DNA from 2 places in the Nicoliella sp. ESL1120 genome. Region 2 is predicted to be linked to the other one. Evidence: predicted binding sites of a transcription regulator. Region 2 holds the regulator's gene; the other holds the start of a gene.
What was found. The regulator Rex, encoded in region 2, represses fermentation and respiration genes when NADH is low (regulators of the CRP and FNR family bind a similar motif). The targets are predictions, from matches to a motif close to TTGTGAANTANTTCACAA.
Positions count from the first base shown of each region.

Region 1: ACSYTE_RS00980 (zinc-dependent alcohol dehydrogenase family protein) is a predicted target of Rex. The motif match lies at 1,744-1,761, and genes of this name have one in related genera.

Region 1 covers NZ_CP196383.1:216,027-230,997, forward strand. The annotation lists gene ACSYTE_RS00965 (HpaII family restriction endonuclease) at 1-745, shown strand, start outside; gene ACSYTE_RS00970 (fluoride efflux transporter FluC) at 845-1,195, opposite strand; gene ACSYTE_RS00975 (fluoride efflux transporter FluC) at 1,195-1,575, opposite strand; gene ACSYTE_RS00980 (zinc-dependent alcohol dehydrogenase family protein) at 2,027-3,037, shown strand; gene ACSYTE_RS00985 (VOC family protein) at 3,062-3,457, shown strand; gene ACSYTE_RS00990 (transporter substrate-binding domain-containing protein) at 3,509-4,306, opposite strand; gene ACSYTE_RS00995 (amino acid ABC transporter ATP-binding protein) at 4,308-5,069, opposite strand; gene ACSYTE_RS01000 (amino acid ABC transporter permease) at 5,094-5,765, opposite strand; gene ACSYTE_RS01005 (GNAT family N-acetyltransferase) at 5,755-6,327, opposite strand; gene ACSYTE_RS01010 (MmgE/PrpD family protein) at 6,328-7,662, opposite strand; gene ACSYTE_RS01015 (glutathione S-transferase C-terminal domain-containing protein) at 7,652-8,737, opposite strand; gene ACSYTE_RS01020 (amidohydrolase) at 8,753-9,898, opposite strand; gene ACSYTE_RS01025 (GH25 family lysozyme) at 10,414-11,613, opposite strand; gene ACSYTE_RS01030 (hypothetical protein) at 11,636-12,277, opposite strand; gene ACSYTE_RS01035 (metal ABC transporter permease) at 12,350-13,147, opposite strand; gene ACSYTE_RS01040 (ATP-binding cassette domain-containing protein) at 13,147-13,809, opposite strand; gene ACSYTE_RS01045 (metal ABC transporter solute-binding protein, Zn/Mn family) at 13,812-14,717, opposite strand; gene ACSYTE_RS01050 (N-acetylmuramoyl-L-alanine amidase) at 14,873-14,971, shown strand, end outside.
Region 2 covers NZ_CP196383.1:1,502,633-1,517,603, forward strand. The annotation lists gene secA (preprotein translocase subunit SecA) at 1-439, opposite strand, end outside; gene ACSYTE_RS06515 (ComF family protein) at 581-1,006, opposite strand; gene ACSYTE_RS06520 (ATP-dependent helicase ComFA) at 1,257-2,594, opposite strand; gene ACSYTE_RS06525 (YigZ family protein) at 2,645-3,328, shown strand; gene ACSYTE_RS06530 (glycosyltransferase family 4 protein) at 3,349-4,446, opposite strand; gene ACSYTE_RS06535 (APC family permease) at 4,565-6,400, opposite strand; gene groL (chaperonin GroEL) at 6,563-8,182, opposite strand; gene groES (co-chaperone GroES) at 8,242-8,526, opposite strand; gene ACSYTE_RS06550 (redox-sensing transcriptional repressor Rex) at 8,739-9,371, opposite strand; gene ACSYTE_RS06555 (ATP-binding cassette domain-containing protein) at 9,543-11,504, shown strand; gene tsaD (tRNA (adenosine(37)-N6)-threonylcarbamoyltransferase complex transferase subunit TsaD) at 11,550-12,563, opposite strand; gene rimI (ribosomal protein S18-alanine N-acetyltransferase) at 12,597-13,196, opposite strand; gene tsaB (tRNA (adenosine(37)-N6)-threonylcarbamoyltransferase complex dimerization subunit type 1 TsaB) at 13,180-13,893, opposite strand; gene ACSYTE_RS06575 (acyl-[acyl-carrier-protein] thioesterase) at 13,976-14,725, opposite strand; gene rsmI (16S rRNA (cytidine(1402)-2'-O)-methyltransferase) at 14,735-14,971, opposite strand, start outside.

The sequences.
Region 1 (14,971 bases), 270 kb from region 2:
AGATTTTCTTAAATCAGTAAAGCTAGATAGTTTAAAAGCAAAGAGCAAGTTAAAAAGTGATATCGATATTAAAATACACGATCCATTCACAAATACAGAACCAACAATCGGTTTTAGTATTAAATCTTATTTAGGTAGCCGCCCCACCCTTTTAAACGCCTCACAACAAACAATTATTAATTACAGGCCTTCTAAGGAGCTAACCAATAATTTAACCCCCACCGAATTGGACGCTCTCAACGCCAAGGGAACTATATTAGACAAAATAAATCGATTAAAAAGCAAAAATATCAATTTAACATTTAACAATCTAAACTCAAACACCTTTGAATTTAATTTAAAAATGATAGATACGGAAATGCCTAGCATTTTAGCTGATTTATTTTATTGTTCTTATTTTGTACGCGGCAAAAGGATCTCTAAGGTTGTAGATTATTATTGTGATAATTTTCATAAAAATCACGATTTAATAGAATACAAGGTTAAAGAACTTTTGATCAGCATTGCATTAGGAATGGTGCCCAATACCAAATGGGACGGTTTGGATCAAGCTAACGGCGGCTATATTGTTGTAAAACAAAATGGCGAAATCGTGGGTTACAACATATACGAAAGAAACAAGTTAAAGGGTTATCTCTACAATTCAACAAATTTCGACACCCCCTCTTTAAGTCGATATAACTGTGGAAACATTAACGAAAGAGGAGCAATGAGCTTAGGCTGTATGATTAGATTTTGGCAATAATAAAGAAACGACCCCGATCGGTTGAACAGAAAACGTTCAGCATATCGGGGTCTTTACTTTGTGGGAAAATAATACTTATTGATGTGGTCTAATCGATTTTTAAATCGCCATGCCAACAAATGCTGCTAAAATCCCTAACAACGTGGTTGAAATGAAATATAAGCTAGCCCATGTCGGACGCTTAATCTGAAGCCTTACCGTTTCATTCATAAACGTGGAAAACGTGGTATACCCACCTAAAATTCCACTGCCGATTAGATAAGCCATTGAGCTATCAACAAGTTGCCCAGCTAACAAACCCAGGAGAAACGATCCTGACACGTTGATTACCACGGTAGCGAGTGGAAATTCCTGCCACCCCATTTTGTTTCCAATCAATTCGATCATCGCATAACGAATCACCGCACCGAACGCAGCAGCAAGTCCGACAATTATAATTTTAGATAACATTATTTTGCACCTGCCTTTGCAATTAAGTAGTTCGCTAATTTAATTCCAACTAATGCGAATATATATCCAAAGACTAAACTAATTGAAAGATACCAAAAAGAATTAATTAGTGAAGTTTTGAACAGCTTTACAAAATCAACCGTAAACGTTGAAAAAGTGGTAAAACTACCAATAAAGCCAACGCTAATCCCACTAAGGAGTTCACTTGAGATTTTGAATAACAAGGGCAAAATGCTAACCAGAAAGGCTAGTAAGAAAGTCCCTAATAAATTAATTGCAATAATCATTGCAAAGTGATCGTTTCCAGATAAAAGCGTTAACCATTCGCGAAGTGCCCCGCCAAAGAAACCAAAAAAGATAATATAAATAACTTTCCGCAATTTAAATTGCCTCCTTATTATCCCCTTATCGTATCACAATTAAGATATCTTATACTTTAGTTAATAAATTCACAAAATATTTAAAAATTATATCAATTAATTTTTTATTCATGCAATCGGTTTAAATGTGAATAAATATATAAAAAGCCATAATTTGAGCTAAAAAGTTTGTGAAACTGTTAACTATCATTAGCATTAAATCAACATTTAACTTTGCTTACATCATGTTATAACAATGTGACTTTATTCATTTATAAATCCAATTATCTTTATATTTAGATAAAATGGCAGTTGATTATTTATCAATAATCATTAGTATTATAGGTGTAATCAATTGGTGCTAAACGCTAAATGTTTGGAAACAAATGGTTATTTCATATAAAATAGTTATTGAAGCTGGGTCATCCGATCTGGTTAAAAAATTTATATTATTTAAAGGGGATATTTACACATGAAAGCATTAGTATTAACTGGTACTAAACAAATGGAAATCCAAGATTTAGATACTCCAACTCCAAAGCCTGACGAAGTCTTAGTTAAGACTGCTTACGCTGGTATCTGTGGTACCGACGACGCACTTTACAATGGTCTTCCAGGTTCAGCAGACGCTGTTCCTCCAATCGTTTTAGGTCACGAAAACTCAGGTGTTGTTGAAGCTGTTGGTGCTAACGTTACCCAATTCAAGAAGGGTGATCGTGTTGCAGTTGACCCTAACATCTACTACCCTAAGGACAAGTACTTCCGTGTTGACCGTCCACAATTAGCTGAAGACCTTTCAGCTGTTGGTGTTACTCGTGATGGTGGTTTGGAAGAATACTTCACTGCTCCTGAATCAGTTGTATACCACGTTCCAGCTAACCTTTCATTAAAGGCTGCTTGTTCAACTGAACCAGTTTCATGTGGGGTTCACGGTATCCGTCGTCTTAGCTTACAACCACATTACAAGGCTCTTGTTATGGGTGATGGTTACATGGGTCTTCTATTCGTTGAATTATTAAAGGCATACGGTGTTCAACACGTTGACTTAACTGGTCGTCACGATGACAAGTTAGCCGAAGAACAAAAGCTTACTGGTGCTGATCACGTAATCAACACTGAATCTGGTGACATTAACGAAGAATACGACATCGTTATCGAAGCCGTTGGTCGTCCAGAAACTCAAGAAAAGGCAATCGAAGTTGCAGGTAAGGGTGGTCAAATCCTTATGTTTGGTGTTGGTCGTCCAGATCAAACATTCACTGTTAACACTTACGAAGTATTCCAAAAGGAATTAGACATCAAGGGTTCATTCATTAACCCATACTCATTCGATGACTCCCTTGCATTAATGGCAAGTGGTAAGATTGATGTTGAACCACTTATCAAGAACGTTCTTAAGCTTGACGAAGTTGTTGGTAAGCTTGATGGTTCTGACAAGCGTCCTGGTAAGTCAGTTGTTGAACTTGACGGAAGCTTGAAATAATTAATTTCTACGGAGGCAAATAAAATGGCTTTACAAGATTACTTTACTGGACTCCAACACGTTGGAATTCCTTCCAAAGATTTAGACAAGACAATTGCTTTTTACGAAAAGCTTGGCTTTGAACAAGCTGGATTATTCCACAATGGCGAAAACCGTTGTGCTTTCATGAAATACAACAACCTTACCATTGAAACTTGGGAAGGTGACCCCGTTACTATGAAGAACGGTGCCATCAACCACTTCTCAATGAACTGTACTGACGTTGACAAGGCTTTTGAAGCTGCTAAGGCTGAAGGCTTTGACATGGTCAACGATGAAATTCAATCCATCCCTTCATTCTGGGATCATGGTATTCGGTTCTTTAACATCTTAGGACCTAACCATGAAACAATTGAATTCTGTCAAATTCTTGACAAATAACAACTAAAAAAAGCGCTGGTGATTTTTCACCAGCGCTTTTTTTGTACATAATTACTTGATGCCCTGAACCGCATTATAGCCAAAGTATTTTTCAGCTAACTTGGTAAGGGTCCCATCCTTCTTCATTTCAGCAATTGCCTTGTTCAATTTAGCAATCTTACCAGTATTATTCTTAGCAAATGGTAGTGCTACGTTGACGGTTGCAGCACTTCCCTTTAGGATCTTCCATGAATAATGCTTTTGTTTGATGATCGCAGAGAGGTTGTTTCTAGTGTTAACCACCCCATCAACGTGTCCTGCCAATAGTGCTTCGTACGTTAAATCACGGGCATCAAACATCTTAAACTTGATCTTATTATTGTAGTTCTTTAGGTTTTGCGAGTTATTGGATGCTGAAGCTCCTGAAACGGTTTTACCTGATAATTGATCAATGTTGTTCAAACTTGATTTCTTATCAACGGCAACTGCAGTTTCTTCCTTGTTGTAAACATCAGTAAACTTGTACTTCTTGGCCCGTTCTGGAGTTACTGCGATATCATTGGCCACCGTGTCTAATTGACCATTATCCACTTGCCCTAAGAGCCCATCGAATTCCCCAGTCACCCATTTGACCTTGTAACCAGCTCTTTTAGCCGCATCATTTAAGACATCAACATCAAAACCAGTTAATTTGCCATTGGCCTTATAAGTATTGGGATAACTAGTTCCCGTTACCCCCGCTTTAATTACATTCTCACTATTTTTGGAACCGTTGCTAGTTTGGTTGAAATAAAAGAACCCTCCAGCAATTACTACTAATACAGCTACGATTACACTAATGATAATTCCACGATTTCCAGTTTTCTTCATATTAAGACAACTCCTCTACTTTTTTAAAATGCATTTCTTTCGTAAAATTCTTAATTCTGTCTGGACCATGTTCAGAAAATAATTCATCAGTTGATCCATGGTACTTAACTGCGCCATCTTCTAAAAAAACGGTACTGTCGCTAACCTCTCTGGCAAACTCAATTTCATGCGTCACGATCACCATTGTGATGGATTGTTGAGCGAGCTTGGAAATAATATTGAGTACTTCTTTGGACATTTCTGGATCGAGTGCGGAAGTAGGTTCATCAAAGAGGATGATCGATGGTTGCGAAGCGATGGCGCGGGCGATTGCGACCCGTTGTTGCTGACCACCTGATAAACTCACCGGATAGTTGTTAGCAACGTTGGCTAACCCCATCTCGGTCAATAACTGCTGGGCCTTAGTATGTGCAGCGTCCCATTTCAGTTTATTATTTAACAATTCTGGGGCCATTACGTTCTCTACCGCCGTCATGTTCCTAAATAAGTTAAAGCGTTGAAACACCATTGCTGATTGCAACCGATATTCATAAATTAATTTTTTCGTGGCTGTTTTAGGGGTCAGCTCCACATCATTCACCGTAATCGATCCACTAGCGAATGGTTGTAAGTAATTAAAAGTCCTCAGAAGCGTGGTTTTTCCTGCTCCACTGGGCCCAATGATTGCTGTGACCTTCCCCTTTTCAATCTGGAGGTTAATATCTTTTAAGATCGGCGTGCCGTTGATCACAACCGATAAGTCCTTCGTATTAATTGCATTCATAAGCTTAAATTCACCTCCACTGGATTAACTCTGGTATGGAATTGAAATGTGTTTTTCAATGATGTTCTGTAAAAATGTATAGATAATAATTAAAATCCAATATAAAATCCCAACCGCTAAGTATGTTTCAAAATACTTAAATGAAGCTCCAGCTAATAGCTTCCCTTCGGAAAACATTTCGGTAATCCCTAGCGAAAAGGCTAACGATGTTTCCTTTATCAAGCTGATAAAACTGTTCCCCGTTGATGGCAATGCGTTCACGAATGCCTGGGGAAAGACGACGTATCGAAACAACTTCGCAGGCTTGATGTTCAGCGTTTTTGCGGCTTCGATCTGGCCACGATCGACTGAATCGATTGCTGCCCGAAAGATTTCTGCCAGGTAGGCCGATTGCTTGAAGCCCAGCCCAATAATCACGGCAATGAATGCTGGCAACCCTCTAAAGAAGGGAAATATCTGCGGTAATCCATAGTAGATGATAAATAACTGTACTAAGCTAGGCATCCCCCGAAAAAATGAAATATAGACGTTCGCAACATAATTCAAAGGATGGTTTTTAGAATATTTCAATAACATGATCACTCCACCTAAGACCGTTGCTAAAATCATCGACAACAATGCGAGCAGCAATGTAATTGGAATAAACTCAATTAACGTTGGAAAAACTTCAATAAAATATTTAAAATCAAAATTCATCTTTCAACTCTCCTTTGTTCAGAGTAGCTAACCCCAAATTATTTAATTGGGCTGCTCTTTCAAGGATCGTCTGATCTAGGATCTTCACCATATAAACCGTTAAGTGATCAGCGTATTTACGTTGTGTAGCAATTGGTTCATAGCCAATCCCGTTATAAAAAGAAGCAAGCCATGGGTGTTCAACTGCCGTTCCTAATGTAACAGCGGGCGAATGCATCTGTAATTTAATCACGTGTTCTTCGACCCAATGAATGAGCTTTTTCGAATAACCCTGGTGTAAATAATCACCATTAGTGGCCACCCAGCCTAGATGGGGTACTAAATATGGGCTTTTATTCAATGACCATGGCAAGCGAACCGAAACCGTTGCAATAATCTTGTCATCATCAACCGTCACAAACGTTTTCATCGTCGCCATTTGCTCTTTCATTTCTGCCATTGTGATCGTTGCTGCTTTAAAATGAATCCCTAATTCTTGATCAGCTTGATATGCAGAATGCAGTAAATCATTCAGTTGTTCTAACTCTGTCGCTTTAATTTCCCGATTGATCGTTGTGATCACTCACACCCCCCTTAAAACGTGATTCAAGTCCTTGACGCTACCAGTTTTTAAAATCGTGAGTAGTTGTTGCACATCTAAATCGACCCCGTTATTAGCAATTGCGTTTTGTAATTTGGCTAAGATTTGAGCATTTGAAAGGCGATTTTTGGGAGACCCCTTAGGCGTATTAACCGCAATTCTTTTAACGGGCCCATTTTTTAAATGGACTTCCAATTCGATTGGTCGGTCATCAGAGGATTGAGCAACTAAGTCGTTTTGCCTTGCGAACAGGGATTTCGTTTCAGTTTTAAATAAGTTGGTTGACACCTGATCATCGAACAATTGATCATCAACATCACCATTTTTCAAAATTTGCCAAAAGATATATTCGATCGAAAACTTCCCCGCTTGGCCAGTATCGGGCGTGGTGTAACGCAACACCTTATCGCCACCCGCTACGAAATGAAAGATGACTTTTTGAATGTCAGCAAGCCGCGTCCCCTGTTGATAAAGCAACTTTGCAGCATCATAACCAGACATCGCTGCTGAACAGAATTGGTGGAGCTTGAACCAGATTCCAGGATCAATTATTTGCGGAGGGTTGAACCATTGAGCAGTAATGCGCTCGACATCGAGTGGTTGGTTTGCAACCACGATGTTCCAGCCGTTTTCATTGTTAAAAACATCCTGGTTCGTGGTTAAGCCACCATTTAAAAATAAAGCAGCTTGAACGGCATCACTGGCTGCTAACCCAGCATGTAGTGGTTTGGTATCACTCCCCGCTTCGATTCCTAGGCCTGCAGATTGGGTCGCCGCAAATGACAGTAAGCTCACGATCTCTGCCACTGATAATTTTTGCAACTTCGCAATCGCAACAACCGCCCCAAACACCCCGAGCGTTGCAGTCGTGTGGTAGCCCATTAACTTATAGGCTGGGTTTAATTGCGCGCCTAGTTGCGCGGCAAATTCGACCCCGACCACGGATGCGAATAAAAAATCATTCATGGTAACCGTTGCATCGTTCAAACTCAACAAAGCTGAAAAGATGACCACGCTGGAATGGCCCCTTAAATTTGATTGGACATCGTCAAAATCAAGATAATGGGCGGCAAAGCCGTTGAACAAGGCGGCCCGTTCAGGCGTTGTAGTTAGGGATTGACCAATTAGTTGTGCCTGCCCATCCTTCAACGCTAACCGTTTCGCAAACCGAGTCACCGTTGGTTGCTGACTGGCACTCACCAAGCAGCTAATGTAGTCGATCAAACACTCCCGAGCAATCGGCAGCGTCTGTAAATAATCCTCCTGGTGGGTATTAAAGATTAACTCTGCCAGCCGTTTCGTATTATTAGTTGCCAAATTTCTCAGCTCGATCATTTTCTTCTTCCCAAATACTATCATCGGGGCCGAGTGGAATAATTCTTGGTAGGTCACTTTGTGGAGTATGGTCAACTTCATAGAACCGTTTTCTCATTGAATCAAAGTCGGTATTGTTCCCGAATGCGGGGATCGAATAGAGATCCTTGGCATAGTTCCAGAGATTTGGATAATCAACTAGCCGCTTCTTGTTCACGTAGTATTTTTGGTAGAACACGAGGTCGAATCGGGATAGCGTTACGAACAGGTTAATATCCACTAGGGTCACCTTGTCGCCCAACAAGTAGCGTTGCTTGGATAAGCGGTCTTCTAACCAATCTAATCGATTGAAAATGCGGTCGTACCACTTCTTATAATCAGCTTGTGAGCGCCCGTGACCCGCTTCATTGACGGCGTAGTTCACGTCCATCAAAATAATATCGCTCAAATTATCAATATCCTCTTTTAAATCATCAGGATATAAATCAACGTCTTGATTAGTTTGGTAATCCTTCCAGGCATCGCTCAATTCCTTGATTAGATTGTTGTAGTCGTTATTAACGACCTTGCCCGTTTGAATATCAACAAGTGCTGGAACGGTATTGCGTTTTTGATAATCGGGGTCAGCTTTCTTGTATGCTTCGCCTAGTGAATGAATCTTAAGGACTGGATCTTGGTGATTCTCATCTAGATCAAAGAACCAATCTCCGACAACCCCGGCTGGTCTCAATGGATCAACAACGCCCTTTGAGATGACCTGGTCTAAGCCGAGATAATCAATGGCGATCGCAATCCGATTTGCCCATGGACAGTGGCGAGACCAGATTAATCGATAGCGCCCTGGTTCAACTGGTAGGGTCCCGTCTGTAAATTTATTTTGAAATGCTGGACCTTGATATGCCGCAAACTTAGCCCGTTCATTAAAGTTCGACTTATCACCTGCATTCGCATAGTCCTTTTGTTTTTCGTTGGCCCTCGGGTTAGCTACCTTCGACTTCGAAAAATCAATTGGACATGCTTGTAAATCTTGAGATACTTCAATTTTGGCTGCTTCTGCTTTTAGTTTGTTATCACTCATGTTTAAATCTCCAATCTATTGATTAATAAATTCATCCTGTAATCTAAGTGCGCCGTAGTAATACCATTCATAGGCCGTTTGAATCGCCTTGTCACTAATCACTAAGTCTGAATGGTGCCAGTCTGAATTCCCCTCACTGCCGATAAAGGCGAAAACACTCGGCACTTTGTCGGTATAATCAGAAAAATCTTCACCAGCATTTGATGGATCCCCTTCAACGAAATTAGCATGGCGCTTCGTTTCATCAATGATGACATCGGTCAGTTTCGGATCGTTCAAAACCACCTTGGGGCCGTTGATCCATTGAATATCAACAGCCAAGTTAAACGATGCTGCCTGACCATTTACGACTTGATAGAAACGTTGCTTCGCTAATTTTTGAGCATCTAAATTAAAATTACGATTAGTCCCCTCAAAGCTAGCTTGTTCTGGCAACACGTTCCAAGTATTACCAGCTGAGACGTGGGTAACTGATAAAACCGATGTATCTTTAGGATTTTCATTTCTGCTAACAATCGTCTGGAGGGCGGTAATCGTACTTGCTAAGCCAACGATTGGGTCATTTCCTAAGTGCGGCATCGCAGCGTGGGTTCCCTTCCCCTTGAAGGTCACTTTAAACTGATCAACGGCAGCCATTTGACCACCCTTTAAAATACTAACTTCACCAGCTTTTAAGTCGGGTTTGTTGTGAAAACCAATGATCGCTGAAAGCCCGTCAATCCCACCAGCATCAATCACCTGCTTTGCCCCTGTATGAATTTCTTCACTGGGTTGAAAGATCAACCTTAGTTTGACCTTTAAATCATTGCGGTGTTCTGCGAATAAATAAGCAGCCCCTAGTAAACCAGTCATGTGTAGGTCATGGCCACAGGCATGCATGACGCCTTGATTAGTAGAGGCAAATGATAATCCAGTTGTTTCTTGAATTGGTAGGGCATCAATATCAGCCCTAAGTCCAATGATAATTTTAGAATCACGTGGGCCGATTTCCGCAATCACCCCAGTATTTAAACCTTTTGGAGTAACAATCCGATAATCAAGTTGCTCTAAAATATTTTTAATATAATCAGTTGTTTTGAATTCATGATCAGATACCTCTGGATGCGCATGTAGGTAATGACGAATGTCAACTAATCGCTGATCTAAATCACTAGTAGAAATAAAACATCAACCTTCCTCCAAAAAATTTCAAAAAAAAGACCAATTAGACTGATAAATCGTCTAACTGGTCTTTTTTAAGATGGTGAATATTTTAAAGTTTCAATTCGGCCACAAAAAGAAGCGAATTTTCTTAAAATTAATTTCAACTAGCCCGTAAACTAATCAAAACCCCAGTTAGACTTAACTTATTGCATCTAACTGAGTTCACTAAAATAACTTCACTTAGATACAGACGACGCAACGCCTGTATCCAAGAATACAAACGTTGCTAAATCATGCAGCAAGCAAAGCAACAGCAACTAAATTCGAAGTGATTAGTTATTTTAGTCATAAGAAAATTCCTCTCTTTTATTTGATGAGTACATTTAAACACACATAATATAATCTTGTCAACATATATTTTTAATTTTTTCTAACCTGAATGCAATCAATTATTCATAACCATTGCTAAATCAACGTTAAAAATGATAAAAAAAATACATTTAGTTATTTAATCATAACTAAATGTATTGATGTTACTTAACTGCTTTAATAAAACTCTTATTCGATGTAAAGTGAGTTCCATCTAAGCCAATTGTAATTGTCTTAGTTCCCTGTTGCTTAAAGGAACTAACGTCTAGAATCGTACCGCTCTTAACGTGTTTTACACGGTGATTTGAGCTATTGTAGATATAAATTCCATTTTTAGCAATTACCTTAACTTTTTTAACCTTCTTCGAAGAGTAATAAACCTTACTATTAACTTTTGGTTTCATGACGTTAATCGTAACTTTCTTCTTGGTACTGATCGAATGTTTACTTACACTAGAACCATCGGTAGTTGTGTTATTACTGTATGAAGTGGTCCCAGAACTAGATTTAGAAGTTGAACTAGCACTTGAAGAAGCAACTGCAGAACTAACGGAAGAAGCTACAGATGAACCAGCAGAGTTAGCGGATGAAGCCGCACTACTGGTAACAGGTGCAGAGCTACTTGCTGTGGAAGTAGTTGCGCCACTACCAACCCAAAATGACATTGGCTTCCCACCATCTGGAATCACAGAGGCATCGACCTTTTGATTCAAAGCAGTACTATATTCACTATCAGTGAATTGCCATAATCCATAGGTATATGAAGGATCAGGTTCACCAGCTCCATAAGATGCTAACCATAAAGTATCATAGTCATTTTTAGAATTACCAATGGTATTACTCATAAAGTAAAGTCCACTGTATAAAACGATTGGTCTAGTCGTTAACGTCCGCATTTCTGCTGCCCAAGATGATGTCGCAGCATCCAGTGTGGCACTATTCATTCCGTTCGTTTGTTCCAAATCATTAACGTAGAATCGTGCATTCGGCACCCGATTATAAAGTGTCTGGGCCTCACCCTGTGCTTGAGCCACAGAATTATACAGGCTATAGCTATACACACCATATGGCACATCGTATTTATCTAACAATTTAAGGTTATTTTGATAAACGCGATCAGCATAATTACTGCCATATTGAACTCGAATAATCACAAAACTAGCTTCATTTTTTAACTTTTGAACTTGTGAATCGGTTAGCGCATTTTGCCATTCGGACAAATCATACGCTGGATTCATTTGAACAGAAGCGTGTGCTGTAAAGCTGGGTTTTCCTAATTTCGCAACGTTAACCAGCCCTAAGGTTACGATTCCAGTTGATAATACTAGTCCTGCTTTCGTTAGTACATGTCTTATCTTCTTCATATCTAGGATCCCTTTTTATTAATTATTTAGCGTCAATTGCCGATTGCATTGCTGTTTCTGGAGTACTTCCAGTCGCGGTGTGAACAGTCTTGCCTTCTTGCCATTTAACTGTTGTTTCATTAGAGTCAATATCCGCACTTACATGACCATAACCGCTTGGAATTGGTAATGTATGGCTTTGTAAGTAAGCCACCATCTGCTTAGCTGCAGGAGTAGCGGTATCGCTGGTGTTCACTTCAGTCCCACGTACTGTTAATGACCACCGTCCCATGTTAAAACTAACGAACACTTGTCCGGCACCAGCATCCTTAACACCAGTAATTCCACTGCCTAAATCAACAGTTGGTAATCCAGAAGTTGAGGCCTTTGATTGATAACCGACCTTGTTCTTAGCAGCCTCTTCGCTTGCGTAAGTCTTTGAAGAAACCTGGCTATCACTACCTGCATTTTCTGATGAACTGTTGCTCATGCTGTCACTTGTGCTTTCTGAGCTAGAAGAACTAGAGGATGCTTTTGATGAATTCTCTGCACTCTTCTTAACCACGTGTGTCTTGCTACTGCTATTTTTCATTGAAGCATTTTGATTATCACTATTCTTACTTCCACAGCCAGCTAATAGTAAACCTAGCATCGCTACTGGAATTAATTTTTGGTATGTTTTCATCTTTAAATGTTACCTCCTGAACGGTAAAAGAACTTTGTAATTAGTATACCAAATTGTGTTATAAAATAAACCTTAGTCACGATTTTTTAATTTATCGTAACCAATTGCAATTAGGTAAAAAGCGCTTTCTATCGCTGCTATAAAGAAACTGACTGGCCAATCTGTAATATAACTGAAATATAATCCAGCCCAGGTTCCAACCAATGAAAAGATAAAAGTTAGCAAAATCATTCCCCAAACATTATGCACAAAAAACTTTGCAGCGGATGCTGGAATCGTCAATAACGCAAAAATTAATAATGATCCAACGATTTGAGCAGTTACACTAACCGTTGAAGCTAATAGGATCAAAAAGATAATTGAAATCAGGGTGTCATACCCTGCATTAAAATGAGAACCCGTCCCATCAAAAGAATTGTATTTTAGTCTTCGATAGATTAGTAAAATCGCAATAATAATAATCATGCTTAAAATAATTAACGTTTTTAAATCATTAACCCCAATCCCAACGATGCTACCAAATAAGATATTCGTTGCATAACTAGATTGGGTATTGGCTAATGAAAGAAATAAAATCCCTAATCCAATGAATAATCCAGAAAACACACTGATTGAAGATTCACGTCGACTAACTCGATTACCGACAGTCCCAATCATTAAGGAACTTAAAATTGTGAAGATCAGCATTCCAATTACAGGTGAAGTACCCAGAAATAATCCAAATGCTGCTCCAGCAAATCCAATTTCTGACAAAGTATGGGTAAAAAAGGAAGTTTTTCTGGAGACAACAAAAACCCCCATGAACCCACATAAAATCGATATAAAGAAGCTAGCAATGAAGCCATACCTCATAAATGCGTAAGCTAACATTATGCTTGGCCCCCCTTTACTTCATGCATCACACCATGCTTATTTGCAATTTCTAAATTATAATCACCAAACCGTTTAATCAATTCAGGATCGTGGGTAATAAACATTACAGCAGCTCCAGTTCGTTTAATAATATCTACCACCACTTGAAGAAGATAGATTCTAGAATCCTTATCCAAACTAGCAGTAGTTTCGTCTAAAATTAATAGTTTTGGATTAGTAACTAACGCCTGTGCTAAATAGGCCCGTTGCTTCTGTCCACCCGAAGCCCGTCCCAAAGGTTCATTTTCAATTTCAGTTAGTTTAGTCATATCAAGCACTTTTTGAATTCGGCTTTTTTCTGATTTAGTCAACCATGGCAAAAAAGAATTTTGCAAGCTAAGGCTCACAAAATCCTTTATTTTAATCGGATAATCATCGTCAATGTTCCGAAATTGTGGAACATATTGGACTTGATCCGGCCGAACCAAAAAGTGAACCTGTTTTGTCTGATGCCGTTTACACTTTAATAATGCCTTTACCAAGGTTGTTTTCCCAACTCCATTTTCACCAGTCACGCAAGTAAGTGCGCCACCATAAATAGAAAATGAAAGGTCATTAATCAAAGTTTGGTCATCAACAGCAACATCAAGATGTTGAACAGTTAACACTTTTGATTTCAATACTATTTCTCCTTTTGAATTGCTAATAGATTCTTGTATTGAGAAGCCATCCAATCCTTGTAATCCATTCCATCAGGCATTGTTTCTGTAACCTTAAGAACGGGTACTTTGTATTGGTTAGCCATCTTAACGAGGTTTTGAACAACCTTGTCGCTGGCTTGGCTATTATCAACAAAGAATGCAATCTTCTTGGACTTGATATCATTTTGAATTTCCTTGATATCGGATGGTGATGGATCAGTCCCCTTTTCAACTGACTTAGCGTAGCCGTTATCAGCAACCTTGTAACCAATTTCTTGTAATGAGTAATCGAAAACTGGTTCACTAACCCCAACTAGCTTATTGTTAGCCTTATTAGCATTATCCTTAAGCTCATCAATCAACTTCATATTTGAGTCAAGTGACTTAATATACTTAGCAGCATTCTTCTTGAATTCATCCTTGTACTTAGGTTCTTTCTTACCGAATTCAGCTGCTAACTTATTAGCTAACGTAGGCATCGTCTTGCTGTTATACCAGATGTGTGGATTGTCACCAGTTTGTTTGCCCATCAAACTACCGACATTAACAGATGTTAAATCATCTGGTCCGTTGCTAGTTAACTTCTTCATCCATGAATCGTATCCCAATCCATTGTAAATAACGAAATCAGCTCCAGCAACTTGTTTTGCGGTCTGTGCAGTTGGTTGGAAATCATGTGGATCGATCGTTGATTTGGTGATGATCGACTTAACAGTCCCGTGGTTACCCAAAACAGCACGGGCAGCATCACCATAAAAATCAACGGAAGACACAACGTGAATTCCCTTACTACTTTCACTCTTAGAGCTACTACACCCTACTAAAACAAACACCATGCTTAGTACAACAACTAAGCCCATCAATGATCTCTTAACAAATTTAAACATTATAAAATGTTCACTCCTTCAATTTATACTGCCCCCAAAAGCAATAAAAATTGATTTAATATCGTATTTGCTAGATAATCTTAAATAAGGTTAAAATTATTCTATTTAACCAATCATTAACATTTTACTTGAAAATTACAAGGGTGGCAAAGATTATGAATAAAAAAATCCGTTCTTTCTTATCAGCTTCCCCAGGTGTTTGGATGATTCGATTAATTATTACTGCTTGTATTGTCGGAATCATCGTTATTGAA
Region 2 (14,971 bases):
AGTTATATAGTTCACCCATTTCAGTAGCATCACGTTCTGAAAGATATTCATTCACAGTAATAACATGAACTCCATCACCAGAAATGGCATTTAAATAAACTGGCATCGTACAAGTAAGGGTCTTTCCTTCCCCAGTCTTCATTTCGGAAATATTCCCCTCATGAAGAACGATTCCACCCATAATTTGAACGTGGAATGGATTCAATCCAAGGACCCGCCGAGCAGCTTCTCTAGCTACCCCAAATGCTTCTGGTAATAGTTCATCTAAAGTTTCACCATTTTGGTAACGTTTTTTGAATTCAGGTGTTTTAGCTTGTAATTCTTCATCACTTAATTTGCGATATTTTTGAGACCATTCACCAACTTTATCGGCAATCTTACTAAGTCTTTTAATTTCGCGTTTGTCGCTTTCTACCCATTTTTTTAAAATATTAGGCATTAAATCAATTTCCTTTCTTAAAATAAGAATCAGTTTTATTAAAAGGGGAATCTTCCCCGATTTTATCTATTATTTATTTAATCTAATCCATTTTAACATTTTCAGCACCGTTTTAAAATAATAAACGTTAAATCTATTTGATTATCGCGCTAACGTAAGTCCACAAACGGATTTAGCACCATGTTCAAGCAACAACTGCGCCGCATAGTGAATCGTCGTTCCAGTGGTATAAACATCATCAACTATTAATATGTCTTGATCCTTAACTTTAATGATTTCTTGTGAAACCATCTTAAATGGCTGTTCCATTAATTTACGTTGATCACGACCTAGTTTAGACTGATCCATGCTCTTTTCTTTGGCCTTCGTTTCTAAACACTGCAACAATTGCATGTCCAAGAAACCAATCGTTTGATTAAAGGCCCGCGTCTTCATCGTTTGTGGATTTAATGGAATTGGTACGATCAGCCGCCGACTATTCTTTGCATAAGTACTCATTTCATCTAAAAAAATGTTCCTTAGCCGATAATCGCCAAGAAATTTATAACGGTGCATAAAGTTTTTCATTGCTAAATTATATTCATATAATGAGTGATTCTCAAATGTTAATTTTGAACGTGATTGCCACTCGATACAATCAATACAGTTCTTCCCAGCTTGTTTCGGCTTACTGCAAATTGGACACGCTTGTTCAAAATCAATTTTCATAAATTGTTTTCGGCAAGTATTACAAAGCCAGCTATTTTCGAATGAACGCAAGCTTAATAGCCAATCGATCGAAGGCGCCATTGATAAATAGCTACCACATAATAAACAATTATTCATTCTTTTTGGCAGCCCCCAATCGATTCATATAGGCAATCTGGCGATAAGCTCCTGAAACATTTTTAGCGTTACTGTGGACAAAAAAGTCTACATCCCCAAACGGACGATCATTGTTGCGCCCTACCCGACCAGCAATCTGAACTAAAGCTGAGGTGGAAAAAATATCCTCATCGGCTCCCAAAACAATTACATCAATTCCAGGAAACGTAACCCCCCGCTCTAAAATCGTGGTGGTAATTAAAAAATCTAGTTCGTTATTACGCATTGCGGCTACCTTTTCTAAGCGTTGCGCATCCTCAGAATGAACGGTTGCAAAACGGCTCTCGAGCTTCAATCGACTCTTTAAAACTTCACTGACCAAAGCTAAGTCACTAACGTGTGGCACGAACAGCAAAAATCGTTGCCTTGATTTGACCTTAAGGATTAACATTTGAATCAACCGATTAGGCAACTTTTGCTTTGCTAATTTGACCCGCCAATTAGGAACAAAGTGAACTTTAATTTGCGGCAATAGGTGGCGGTGATACCGTAATGGTAAATAACTGATTGAAAGCTGTTTTGTACGGACTGACCGTAGTATTTCTTCGCTTGGTGTTGCGGTTAAGAAAAGTTTGGTGCCCCCTTTCTTAATTGCATTTTCCACTGCATAATGCAACCCCGCATCCTGAGCATATGGAAACGAATCGACCTCATCAATAATCAAAATATCAAACGCATGGTAAAAACGCAATAGCTGATGGGTCGTACAAATCGTCAATTGCGAGTATTGATACTTTTCAGTTTGCCGTCCATGTAATAAAATCATAGGTATATGGGCAAATGCTTGTTGGATTCTGGGAAATAATTCAATACAAACATCGACTCTGGGTGAAGCAATTGCAATCCGTAAATTATTTTGCAATGCCCACTCAATTCCAGGAAATAGCATTTCTGTCTTACCAGCACCAGTGACTGCCCACAATAAGTGATCACGATGTTGTTGAAAATGATCGATAATCGATCTTGAACAAACTTTCTGAGCATCAGTTAAAGAGCCCTGCCAGGTTAGAACGTCCGTCCACCTCTGAAATTGATTTGGTTCATCAACAAACCCCAATTCACAAGTATCAATAATGCGTCCTAAATTAATGCATTTCGGACAATAAAAATGGTCCCCTGGTAATAAAGCATTTTGTAAATTACTGCGACTGCCACAACGTTGACACTCAATTTGGTTTCCCAGTCGCTTAATTGCAATTCGCCTTTTTAATAATGGATTATTTAATAGTTCGGCAGCGATTTCATTTAAGTTAATTTGTCTGCCATAAAGTTCAATTATCTCTTTAATCATAAACATCACCTAATCATTAAATACGCAAAAATTTAAAGGAGGTCTTCAATATGGAAAAAGAACAAACATATTTAACCGTTAAGGATAGCGGTGCAAATGAAATCATTATTAAAAAATCACGCTTTATCGGTAGCGTTAAACGTGTTAAAAGTGAGGATGAGGCTAAGGCGTTCGTTGATCAAATTATAGCGGAAAATAAAACCGCGACCCACAATTGTTATGCTTACATGGTGGGTCAAGATGACCACATTCAAAGAAAAAGTGATAATGGAGAACCGTCTGGAACTGCTGGTTTACCAATCTTAGATGCAATTAAATTAAAACAGCTCCATGACGTTGCAGTCGTAGTTACCCGTTACTTTGGGGGCATTAAATTAGGTGCTGGTGGCCTTATTCGTGCTTATAGTAACGCCACGACGGAAGCAATCAATAGCGTCGGCGTCGTAGAAAGAATCCTCCAAACTAAGATTAACATTCAAATTGAGTATTCACTTCTTGAACCACTTAAGTACCATTTAAACCAAGAGGATGTCTATATTGATGATATTCAATATGGTGCTGACGTTACCGTTACCGTTGCCATTCCAGCGGATGGGGTTAGCGCATTTGAAAAACAAATCGTTGAACTATTAAATAATCGTGCCAAAATTACAACTGGTGAACAAGAATACTTCGAAGTCGATTACCATCAAGGTAAGGATCGATACAAAAAAGGATCAATCGAGCTCAAATAAATGAGGCGAAAGATCCTTTTTTAATGATTACTTTTACTAGTGGTACTTTTAACTAATCGTTTAATCCATTTTAAAAGTGGTTGCCGATTCTTGCCAACTAATCCAATTGACTCCACAAACAATTCCAATCCAATCAAGGTTGCGATCGTAAGTAAGATAATGCCCCATAGGTTGGAAATGGGGTAGAGAAGTGAGATAAATGAAAAGATCATCGCAATTCCATAAATCACTAATACGGTTTGCCGATGGGTCAATCCCATTTGCATTAATCGATGATGCAAATGATGTTTGTCAGCATGTGAAATTGGTTGCCGATTCAATAATCGCCTTAAAATGGCATATACAGTATCAGTAATTGGCACCCCCAGAATGATTACTGGAATGATGACTGTAATGAACGTTGCATTCTTTAATCCGTTTAGTGAAAACACTGAAATCATAAAACCAATAAATAGCGATCCCGTGTCCCCTAGATAAATTCTGGCAGGAAAGAAATTATATGGTAAAAAGCCAACACATGCTACAACCAAAGTAAAAATCATGATTGATACGTATGTATTGCCCACATTCAAGAAGAACATTCCAGTAATCCCCATTGTCGATAATGCAATAATTGCGACTCCAGTAGCTAGTCCATCGAGTCCATCAATCAAATTCACTGCGTTAGTAATTGCCAAGATCCAAACCCAAGTAATCGGCAAACTTAACCAGCCTAAATGAAATGATCCCAGTAGCGGCAATGTTAGAACGGTCATTCGAACATGTCCAAAAAAGAACACGAATAACGATGCTAAGGTAATCCCAAAAACTTTTTGACGCGGTTTTAAGGTATAAATATCGTCTAACACCCCGGTTAAAACAATCAATATTTCACCACCCAGGACTCCCCACAACTGAGGTCCTGGAATTAAGTTCCGCATTAAGCCGACCGTTGCAAAAGTATAGGATGCAAATATTGATAACCCACCAAGCGTTGGCATCGGAACCTTATTGACGCGCCGTTTATTGGGATCGTCTTCAGCCCCAATTTTAAATGCCAATTTACGAACAAATGGCGTCAAAATTGCCGATATAAGCATTGTCGCAAATAAACAGACAATTATTTTTAACTTCACCATTCCACCTCCCTTGAAAAATAATTATTAAATTTAATTATACAAATCTCACAATCTAAAAACAACCCAATCAAAAAGAGTTATCACAATTGTAATATAGCGATAACTCCTGTTTAATTAATTATTTCAAATGGTAATTATAAGTGCTTACCACGATGTTTTGACGTGAGTTTAAAGCTGCACGCAACCGTAAACCACTTTGATTATGCAGAATTTGTTGCCAATGATGCTTAGGGACAAATTGCGGAACCAATACAGTGGTTGTATTCCCGTCGTGTTCGGCACGCTTGGCAATCACATCACAAAAGCGCAACGTTGGATTAACGATTGAGCGATATGATGAATGAATATCAACGAACCGAATTTCTGGGAACGCAACCTTAAAGTCGTTGGCCACCTTTTTTTCGCGTTCTGGATTAGAATCAAACGAAACATGCATCGCGATGATATCATCACTGATCGATTTAGCATAGGTAATCGCATTCATCGTCATGGTCGTAACGTCACTGATCAAAACAATTACAGTCGAACCACTAAATGATTCTGGAATTTCTTGCGCCTTATGGCTAACTTCCAGTTGGGTGCCGACCTTACGATAATGCTCATTGATGCGATAAAATAAAAGGATCAATAGTGGCATCACGATGAAGTATGGCCAGACGTTTACAAAGTGGAGTAGCAATAAGAAAACAACTAGGATTGCCGAGATCAACGCCCCGATGAAATTAATGGTCGCCTTTAAGACCCATGCTCCTTCACGGTGCTTGCGCCAATGTAAAATCATCCCAGACTGTGAAAGTGTAAATGGAATGAATACCCCGATGGAATACAGGGGTACTAAGAGGTTCGTTTCCCCATTGAACATAATGATTAGGATCAATGCCCCAATCGCAAGTGAAATAATCCCGTTGGAATATCCTAACCGATCACCCTTATCCAAGTAGGCGTGCGGTAAAAATTTATCGCGTGCTAAATTATAAGCTAGAATTGGAAACGCTGAAAAACCAGTGTTTGCAGCCACTGCTAAAATCATTGCGGTGGAAAGTTGTAATACATAGAACATAATTCCACCATGGCCGAATACGCCTGCTCCAATTTGTGACAGCACCGTCACATGTGCATTCGGCTTAATTCCCATGTAATAACTCAAAAGTGTAATCCCACCAAAGAAGAACCCTAAGATCAAAGCCATGATAGCAAGCGTATGTGAAGCCATCTTTTCACGGGGTTTTTTAAAGTTAGGAACCGAGTTACTAATTGCTTCCACTCCAGTTAGCGATGAAGAACCAGAAGAAAAAGCCTTGAAGAATAATAGCAGTGTCATTCCCTGGACTGGGGTACCAACTGCGCTAGCAGCTTGGTATGTAATATGTCCAGTTAAAATATTATACCCGCCCCAAATAATCATGATAAAAATCATAAAGATGAATAGGTAAACCGGCACCGTCAAAATCGATGCTGATTCACGCATCCCCCGTAAATTCAGTAACATAATTAATACTACGATCAAGCATGAAATCAGGATTCGATAATTATATAGTGCTGGAATTGCGGAAGTAATTGCTTCGGTTCCAGAAGTGGTCGAAACCGCCACGGTCAGCATATAATCAACTAGTAAGGACCCACCAGCAACTAACCCAGTCGTCCGCCCCCAATTATCACTAGCAACTAGGTATGCACCCCCACCAGATGGATAGGCGTAAATAATTTGTTGATAGGACAACGTGATTGCCAGCAAAAGAATCAAAACTAATGCTGAAATCCAAATTTGGTAAACTAAAGCAGCTACTGAAAGGGTCAGCAATACGGCTGTAATCTGTTCGGTCCCATAAGCAACCGATGAAAGAGCATCAGAAGAGAGCAAAGCCAATCCCTTAAATTTATTCAAGGAATTACCACCCTCATCAGTTGATTTCAATGGCTTCCCAATTACTAATCGTTTTAAATAACGCCACATGAAAATGACCTCACTTTTTAAGTCTTCATTTTTTAAGATAATATAAATTTGTTTATGCAATTCTTAATTTTACTACAATTTGGTAAATATTTCATATTGAATTTTATTAACAAAAAAAGAACCGCTAAATAGCGATTCTTTTAAAGCAGAGCTTAATTTAAATTACATCATGCCGCCCATACCTGGTTGTGGAGGCATTGGGGTGTTATTATCATCCTTTGGTTCGTTTGCTACTACGGCTTCAGTAGTTAATAACAATGCTGAAACAGAAGCGGCGTTTTGAAGTGCTGAGCGACTAACCTTGGTTGGGTCAATGACTCCAGCCTTGATCATGTCTTCGTAAGTTCCATCAGCAGCATTGTAACCAATTCCAGGTTTTTGACCTCTAAGGTGGTCAACGATCACGGAACCATCAACCCCAGCATTGTGAGCAATTTGTCTAACTGGAGCTTCCAATGCACGGCGAACGATTTGAACCCCGGTGTTTTCATCGCCTTCAGCCTTAATGGCATCAATATCCTTTAAGATATTAATGTAAGCTGTTCCACCACCAGGAACGTAGCCTTCTTCAACGGCAGCCCGCGTAGCGTTCAAAGCATCTTCGATTCTGTACTTACGTTCCTTTAATTCGGTTTCGGTCGCAGCACCGACACGAACAACAGCAACTCCACCAGCTAACTTAGCAAGGCGTTCCTTTAACTTGTCACGGTCAAAGTCAGAAGTCGTCTTTTCAATTTGGGTCTTAATTTCGCTAACCCGATCAGCAATCTTAGCCTTGTCACCAGCACCTTGAACGATCGTAGTGTTATCCTTAGTAATGTTTGCCTTAGCAGATTGACCTAGTTGTTCTAAGGTCGCATCCTTTAGGTTTAATCCTAAATCGTCAGTAATCACAGTTGCACCAGTTAAAGTAGCGATGTCTTGTAATTGATCCTTCCGACGATCACCGAATCCAGGAGCTTTGACAGCAACCACGTTGAAGGTCCCACGCATCTTATTCAAAACAAGGGTTGGTAATGCTTCACCACCAATATCATCAGCAATGATCAAGAGTGAACGCCCTTGTTCAACCACTGATTGAAGAACTGGTAAAATGTCTTGAATGTTATTAATCTTTTTGTCAGTAATTAGAATGTATGGATTATCCAAATTAGCTTCCATCTTATCGTTATCAGTCACCATGTATTGTGACATGTAACCACGATCGAATTGCATTCCTTCAACGACATCTAGGCTAGTTTCAACCCCACGGGAATCTTCAATGGTAATGACCCCGTCGTTACCAACCTTTTCCATTGCATCGGCAATCAATTCACCAACTTGCTTGTTAGCAGAAGAAATGGCAGCGATTTGAGCAATATCGTTTTTGTTCTTTACTTCGTGTGACATCTTGTGTAATGCCTTTACAGCTACTTCGGTAGCCTTTTCGATTCCGCGGCGAACGCCAACTGGGTTAGCACCAGCGGTAACGTTCTTCAAGCCTTCGTTGACGATTGCTTGGGTCAATACAGTGGCAGTCGTAGTCCCGTCACCAGCAATGTCATTAGTCTTGGAAGCCACTTCAGCAACTAATTTAGCTCCCATGTTTTCAAAATGATCTGGGAGTTGGATCGCCTTTGCAATCGTTACCCCATCATTTGTGATGTTTGGACCAGCACCTTCTTCTAGGACAACGTTACGTCCCTTTGGTCCTAAAGTAGTCTTAACCGTATTAGCTAATTTATCAACACCGTTAAGTAATGATTTTCTTGCATCTTCTGCAAATTTAACTTCCTTAGCCATCAATTATCACCTCATGAAATTATTTTTTGTTTTTTATGATTTTAATTTTAATTTATTAATTAGTCGACAACTGCAACTAAATCCTTTTCATGTAAAACTAAGTAGGATTGGCCTTCGTAGTCAACGGAAGTGCCAGAGTACTTGTCGAATAGAACGGTTTCGCCTTCCTTAACTGCTGGTGCAACTGTCTCTCCGTTATCCAAGATCCGTCCAGCACCGACAGCGACTACCTTTCCAGTTTGGGGCTTTTCCTTAGCATTACTTGCTAAGACAATCCCGCCGACTGTCTTTTCCTTTTCCTCTTCAACTTCAACGATCACACGATCACCTAATGGCTTTAACACATTAATCCCTCCAATTAAGTTTACATAAATTTAGCACTTGAACTATGTCAGTGCTAATTGTTATCTTTAATATATATTCTTTTAATTTTAATTGCAAACATTTTGACCGCTGCCCAAATAAAAAAAACGCTCATGCAACTTTGCATGAACATTTTATCGAAATCAGATTAATAATGCGATGATTTAAAACTAGGAATCTTGAATCTAAAGGTTTACTTAATGTAATGTTCAATAAAGTAAATCAAGGTCTGTAACTCATTCGTTAAATCAACATTTTGCACCGTTACGTTCTCGGGAGTTGATAGACGGACCTGGGTGAAGTTAAGAAAGCCCTCCGCCCCCGCTTTAATGGCATTATCGCAAACTTCTTGTGCCACTTTAGAAGGCACAGTTAAAATAACGACCTTGATCTGTTGATCCCTTAATTGTTGAACCATTTCTTCATATGAATAAATGGGGACCCCATTTTGAATGGTGTTAATCATTCGCTCCTTAGTATCAAAGGCAGCAGCAATCCTAACGTTGCTATCACGATGAAAATTAAAGTTCAGTAGTGCCTGTCCAAAGTTTCCGACCCCGACTAATGCAACGTTAGTCAAACGGTCTTCATTTAGAATCCGCTTAAAGAAATTCAATAAATTCTCAACATCATAACCATAGCCACGTTTACCAAGCGCCCCAAAATAGGAAAAATCCCTTCTAATCGTAGCAGAGTCCACTTGAATTGCGTCCGCAAATTTATTTGATGAGATTCGTTCAACGTTTGAGTCATGTAAAATCGTAAGGTATCGATAATAGATCGGCAATCTTTTTGCGGTTGCCCGTGGAATTTTATTTTCAGCCATAAGTCTTTCCTCCCGGCATTTTCGTTCATAAAAAAACGTTTCCAGATTATTTTATCATAAAAAAAGACTTTGTGAAATATTAATCAATTATATCGATTTTCATAATTTCATATTATATGTAAATTATGATAAAATTATCCTTAAACTACTATAATATAAAGGGGTGAGGACTTGCAAATCTTACAAGTAAATAACGTAACCAAAAGATTCGATGGTGTGCCAATTTTCACAAATGTTAATATGAATATTGAAAATCATGCTAGAATCGGGCTCGTTGGCCGCAATGGAGCCGGTAAATCAACGCTAGTTAAAATGATTATTGGTGAAGAAAGCATCGACGAAGGGAAGATTACTGAAAAAAACGGCCTTACAATTGGCTATCTTTCACAAAATACGGGTCTTCATTCAGAACGAAACGTCTGGGATGAGATGTTAAGCGTGTTCGCCGAATTAATTAAAACGGAACACAAGATGCACGCGTTAGAAATACAAATGAGTGATCAACAGGTTAATCAAGATCCACAAAAACTAGCAGAAGTCACTAAATCATACGACACGATTCAGGCTAACTTTACCGCTAATCATGGGTACAGTTATAAAGCTGAAATCAAGGCGGTTTTAAACGGATTTGGTTTTGGAGAATCATTCTACGAACAACCCGTTAATTCTCTTTCAGGTGGGCAACAAACCCAACTTGCATTAGCGAAACTGCTCCTTGAAAAACGCGACCTCCTTATTTTAGATGAACCAACCAACCACTTAGATGTTGAAACGATCACATGGTTGGAAGGCTACGTCCAAAACTATCCTGGTTCGCTTTTGATCATTTCACATGACCGTTACTTCATGGATAAGTTAGTCAATGAAGTCTATGACTTGGATAACGGAACGCTAACATATTACAAAGGTGATTACACTAGCTTTGTGAAGCAAAAACAAGCGCGCTATGCTGAACGGCTCCATGCGTATGAAAAACAGCAAGCTGAAATTAAAAAAATGCAGGACTTTATTGATAAAAACATCGTTCGGGCATCGACTACTAACCGTGCTCAGGCACGTCGTAAACAATTAGAAAAAATGCCAAAGCTCGAAAAACCATTTGATAATAATAAGGTCGCTCAATTTCGATTCTCAGAAGCAAAGCCCAGTGGTAACATCGTTTTAACAGTTCGGAATCTGGCGGTCGGCTATGATGATCAGGTTCTAGCTAGTCCAATTAACATTGACGAAAAAAAGCACCAATCGATCGCAATTATCGGACCCAACGGGGTTGGTAAGTCGACCCTATTAAAAACCATTTTAGGCAAGCTACCAAAATTAGCGGGGACCGTTTCATTCGGGACCGGAGTCAGCATTGGCTACTACGATCAAAAACAGACTTCCTTACACAGTAATAAAACCGTTTTAAATGAAATTTGGGACGACTACCCTACTACTCCAGAAGGCCACATCAGAACCATTTTAGGGAGCTTTTTATTTTCTGGTAATGACGTTGAAAAAGTCGTCGGTAACCTTTCTGGTGGTGAAAAGGCGCGTTTGATGCTCACCAAATTATCAATGGATCACGATAATTTCTTAATTCTCGATGAACCCACTAACCATTTGGACATTGAAAGTCGCGAAGTTCTTGAAAATGCATTGAAGCAATTTGATGGGACGATCCTATTCGTTTCACACGATCGATACTTCATTAACCAAGTTGCTAGCGAAATTATTGAAATTACCCCTGAAGGATCAGAAAGATACCTAGGGGATTATGATTACTATATTGAAAAAAAGGAAGATCAAATCGCCCAAGCACAACACGAGGCCGCTAAATTAGCTGCTGAACATCCCGAAGCGGTTCAACCCACCGAATCGAAGGGCAAGGTCGATTACCAAAAGAGTAAGCAAGACCAAAAGCAACGGCGTAAATTAGAACGCCAAATCAGCGAAATTGAGGAACAAATGGGCAAGCTCAGCGAACAACACGCTCAAATCGAGGATCGAATGGCCCAACTAGCTGCTGATCAAAAGATTAGTGAACTTGAGGAACTCCAAAAGAATCTCGATCAAGTCAACCAACAAAATGAAAAACTATCAGATCAGTGGACTCAACTAAGTTTAGAACTCGAAGATTTAAATAATGAGTAAATAAAAGGACTGAATCAAAAATTTTGATTCAGTCCTTTTTGAATTTTATTGAGTTACATCAGGAGCCCATTCAAACTCAAGGCTCGGGTCAGCATTTAAATCGAGGCCTGCAAAACGACCTTCTTTAAACATAATAAAGCCAGCTGCACCAATCATCGCAGCGTTATCACCACATAGTTTGCGTGGCGCCATTATTAATTTCGTATTTGGTAGTTGATCAATTGCTGATTGCAAGCATGTCCGCAGTCCATTGTTGGCAGCTACTCCTCCTGCTAAGATCAATTGTTTGACTGGGTAGTTCTCCAACGCCCGCAGTGTTTTATCTACTAAAACATCTACGACCGCATTTTGAAAACTAGTTGCCAGGTCATCATGATTCAACTTATCACCTACTTGTTCTGCGTGATGGTAAGTGTTAATAAAGGCACTCTTTAACCCACTAAAACTAAAATCATAATTAGATGACTTATCCATTGCTCGTGGAAAGTTAAATGTATCCTTACCCTTCGCTGCCATCGCATCAACAGTAGGCCCGGCGGGGTAGTTAATCCCTAACACCCGACCAATTTTATCGTAGGCTTCACCAGCGGCATCATCGCGCGTTTCACCAATAATTTCGAACTGGCCCTCTTTGGGCATGTAAACCAATTCAGTGTGGCCACCAGAAACGACTAATGCAAGGGTTGGAAATTCAATTGGCTCGACAAAACGAGCAGCATAAATATGCCCCGCGAGGTGGTTGACTGGAATTAACGGAAGGTGGTGAGCCCACGCAACCATCTTAGCAGCAGTCACCCCGATCAAAAGCGAACCTACTAATCCAGGCCCATAGGTAACGGCCACGGCATCTAAATCATCATAGGTAACATTGGCCTCTTGCATCGCATCACGAATACAGATGGTAATTTCTTCGATATGATGACGACTAGCAACTTCTGGAACTACGCCACCAAATCGTTTATGGCTATTGATCTGTGTGGCTACGATGTTAGAAAGAATTTGATTGCCATCTGCAATAATTGCGACACTAGTTTCATCGCAACTAGACTCAAATGACATGATTAAATTACGCTTCAAAATTATTCCTCCAAATTATAATCCATAATTAATTGGGCTATTATCAATTTCACTAATATCTAGCGTCATATCAATGGCATCTTCTTGATTATCAATATAGTAGTTATTTTTAATGCCTGAACGTTTAAATCCTAAATCAGCATAAAGATGCTGAGCACGATAATTACTACTTCTCACTTCTAGCGTGATCTTTGAATAGTCAATGCGACGCGCTTTTTTAATAATTACCGTTAACAAGTAATATGCAAGCCCCCGATGTTGAAATTCTTTTTGAACCGCTAGATTCGTAATATGGCATTCCTTATTATTATCAAACATTGCACAACCAATGAATGCAACCAATTGATCATGATATCTAATTACTAAGTATAAACGATCTTGATCACGCTTAAGTTCCCTTAGCATCGTATTGTAATTCCATGGAGTTTTGCCGTCATAAACAGATTTTTCAATCTTTAATAACTCTGGGGTATCTGTAACCATGGCCCTTCCAATAAAGTACTTAACATTTTTAATTTCAATCGTATGGTTTTTAACCGCAATTTGTTGTTCACGAAATACTGCTTCACTTTTTAAAAATAGGCTATGGTACCATTGCTTAAACTTTTTTAACATATGAACTTGAATCCTCTTTTGGGTGTAGTTTTTGCCAATCGGCTTCTGCTTTCGTCAATCTCAAATAATTAGGAACAAACGTATCAATGTCTTGAACTGGTGGTAAAGTCTCGCCAAATAGTCCTAGGTTTGCAGCTTGAGGAAGGTTATCTAAATTATTAATCATCGTAAAATTAGCAGGCAAGCGATCGTTAAAATGATTAGCATCACCTAATCCAATAATCGATTCATTTTGATAGGCCTCCATTTTACTCAACCAACGGGATAATGAAACGTGTTGATCAGGAATCACTGCAACTGGGCGTCCGTTTTGAATCCGATACAATCCAGTAAACATGTTCTCATTTCTGGCATCAAACACTGGATTCACTAATTGACCTTCAATATTGATATTCAAAGCCAATGTTTGCAAACTAGAAACCCCCACTAATTTAATCCCTAGGGTAAATGCTAATACCTTAGCAGTCGCAGTTGCAATCCTAATTCCGGTATAAGAGCCAGGACCATCAGCAACTACCACGCGGTCTAAATCGCTGGGCTGCATTCCACAATCTTTCATTAGATTATCGATAATCGGTAGTAAGTATTGAGCATGTTTTTGATGCGTCGTTGTTGTCGTTGTTGCTAAAATTTGTTGATCCTCTAAGATCGCGATACTTAGGGGGCGATTGGAAGTATCCAATGCTAAAACCTTCATAAAATAATCTCCCTATTGTTGTTAATTTTTATCATGCTTATTATATACCATTATAAAGCATTAAAAAAAGCGAACCAGATGTTTAATCTACCTCGCCATCGTGTTGCCAAGTAATATTAGCAATTGCTGCTAATTGTTGATTGTGATAAATTTCGTGCTTCGTAACAACGGTTCCATCAATTTCTTGATGTTCATAATTACTTTCAATTACGTTGCCATAACGCACTTCGCTATCATATTTTAGGTTAATGTGAGCAGGAATGTTTTGAACTAAAAAATCATATGGTAATAAATCAGTCATCCAATCCAAATAACGAGTATTGTTGACGTGAATGTTCGTATCAATATCGCTATAACGGATTCGATACTGGCGACTATTAGATAATGATTCAATCTTGCGTGGCTTTTTAATTCGAGGAGTTAACTTCACAGCATTAGAATGATACGGATCAACAATTTGATGTGGGATCGGTGCTAAACGCCGTTGTTCAATATTCATTGAAACCCATAAGCTTTTGATGTAAACGCACTGACTGCCCTTCTCATCTAAAATCCAAAACTCTCGAAAGGCAAAAAATTTATTATAAGATGTCGATTGGGTTTGGATGGTAATATTTTCATCCGTCTTAGGAAGATGATTAATTTCTAAATCATATTGAATGACCACCCAAGTTACCCCAAACGATGCAATAAATTCATTGGTTAACCCAAGCTCTTCATTTTGATCCTCAGAAACTAAAATTGCCATGTTAAGGAGCATTGGTAACGTAACTCGATTCTGATTATCAGTTTCATAATAAGTGATTCGATGTTTTTCACTAAAGCGACTCACGATAAATGGTCAATCCTCCTTTTCAATATGGTGATATAGGTTATAAACTTCTTGCTTTTTAATTTGGTGTAACTTAGCAACTTGCTTAATCGCAACGTTTGGCTTATCACCTTGCGCAATTAAATAATCGACCTGTTCAACCATCGAAAGCCCGTTCAGTTCATCATCTTGATGATCATCGATTTGTGCCTCTGAATTGCCCTCAACAATAATTACGAATTCTCCCATAATTTTATTGTTGGCAGC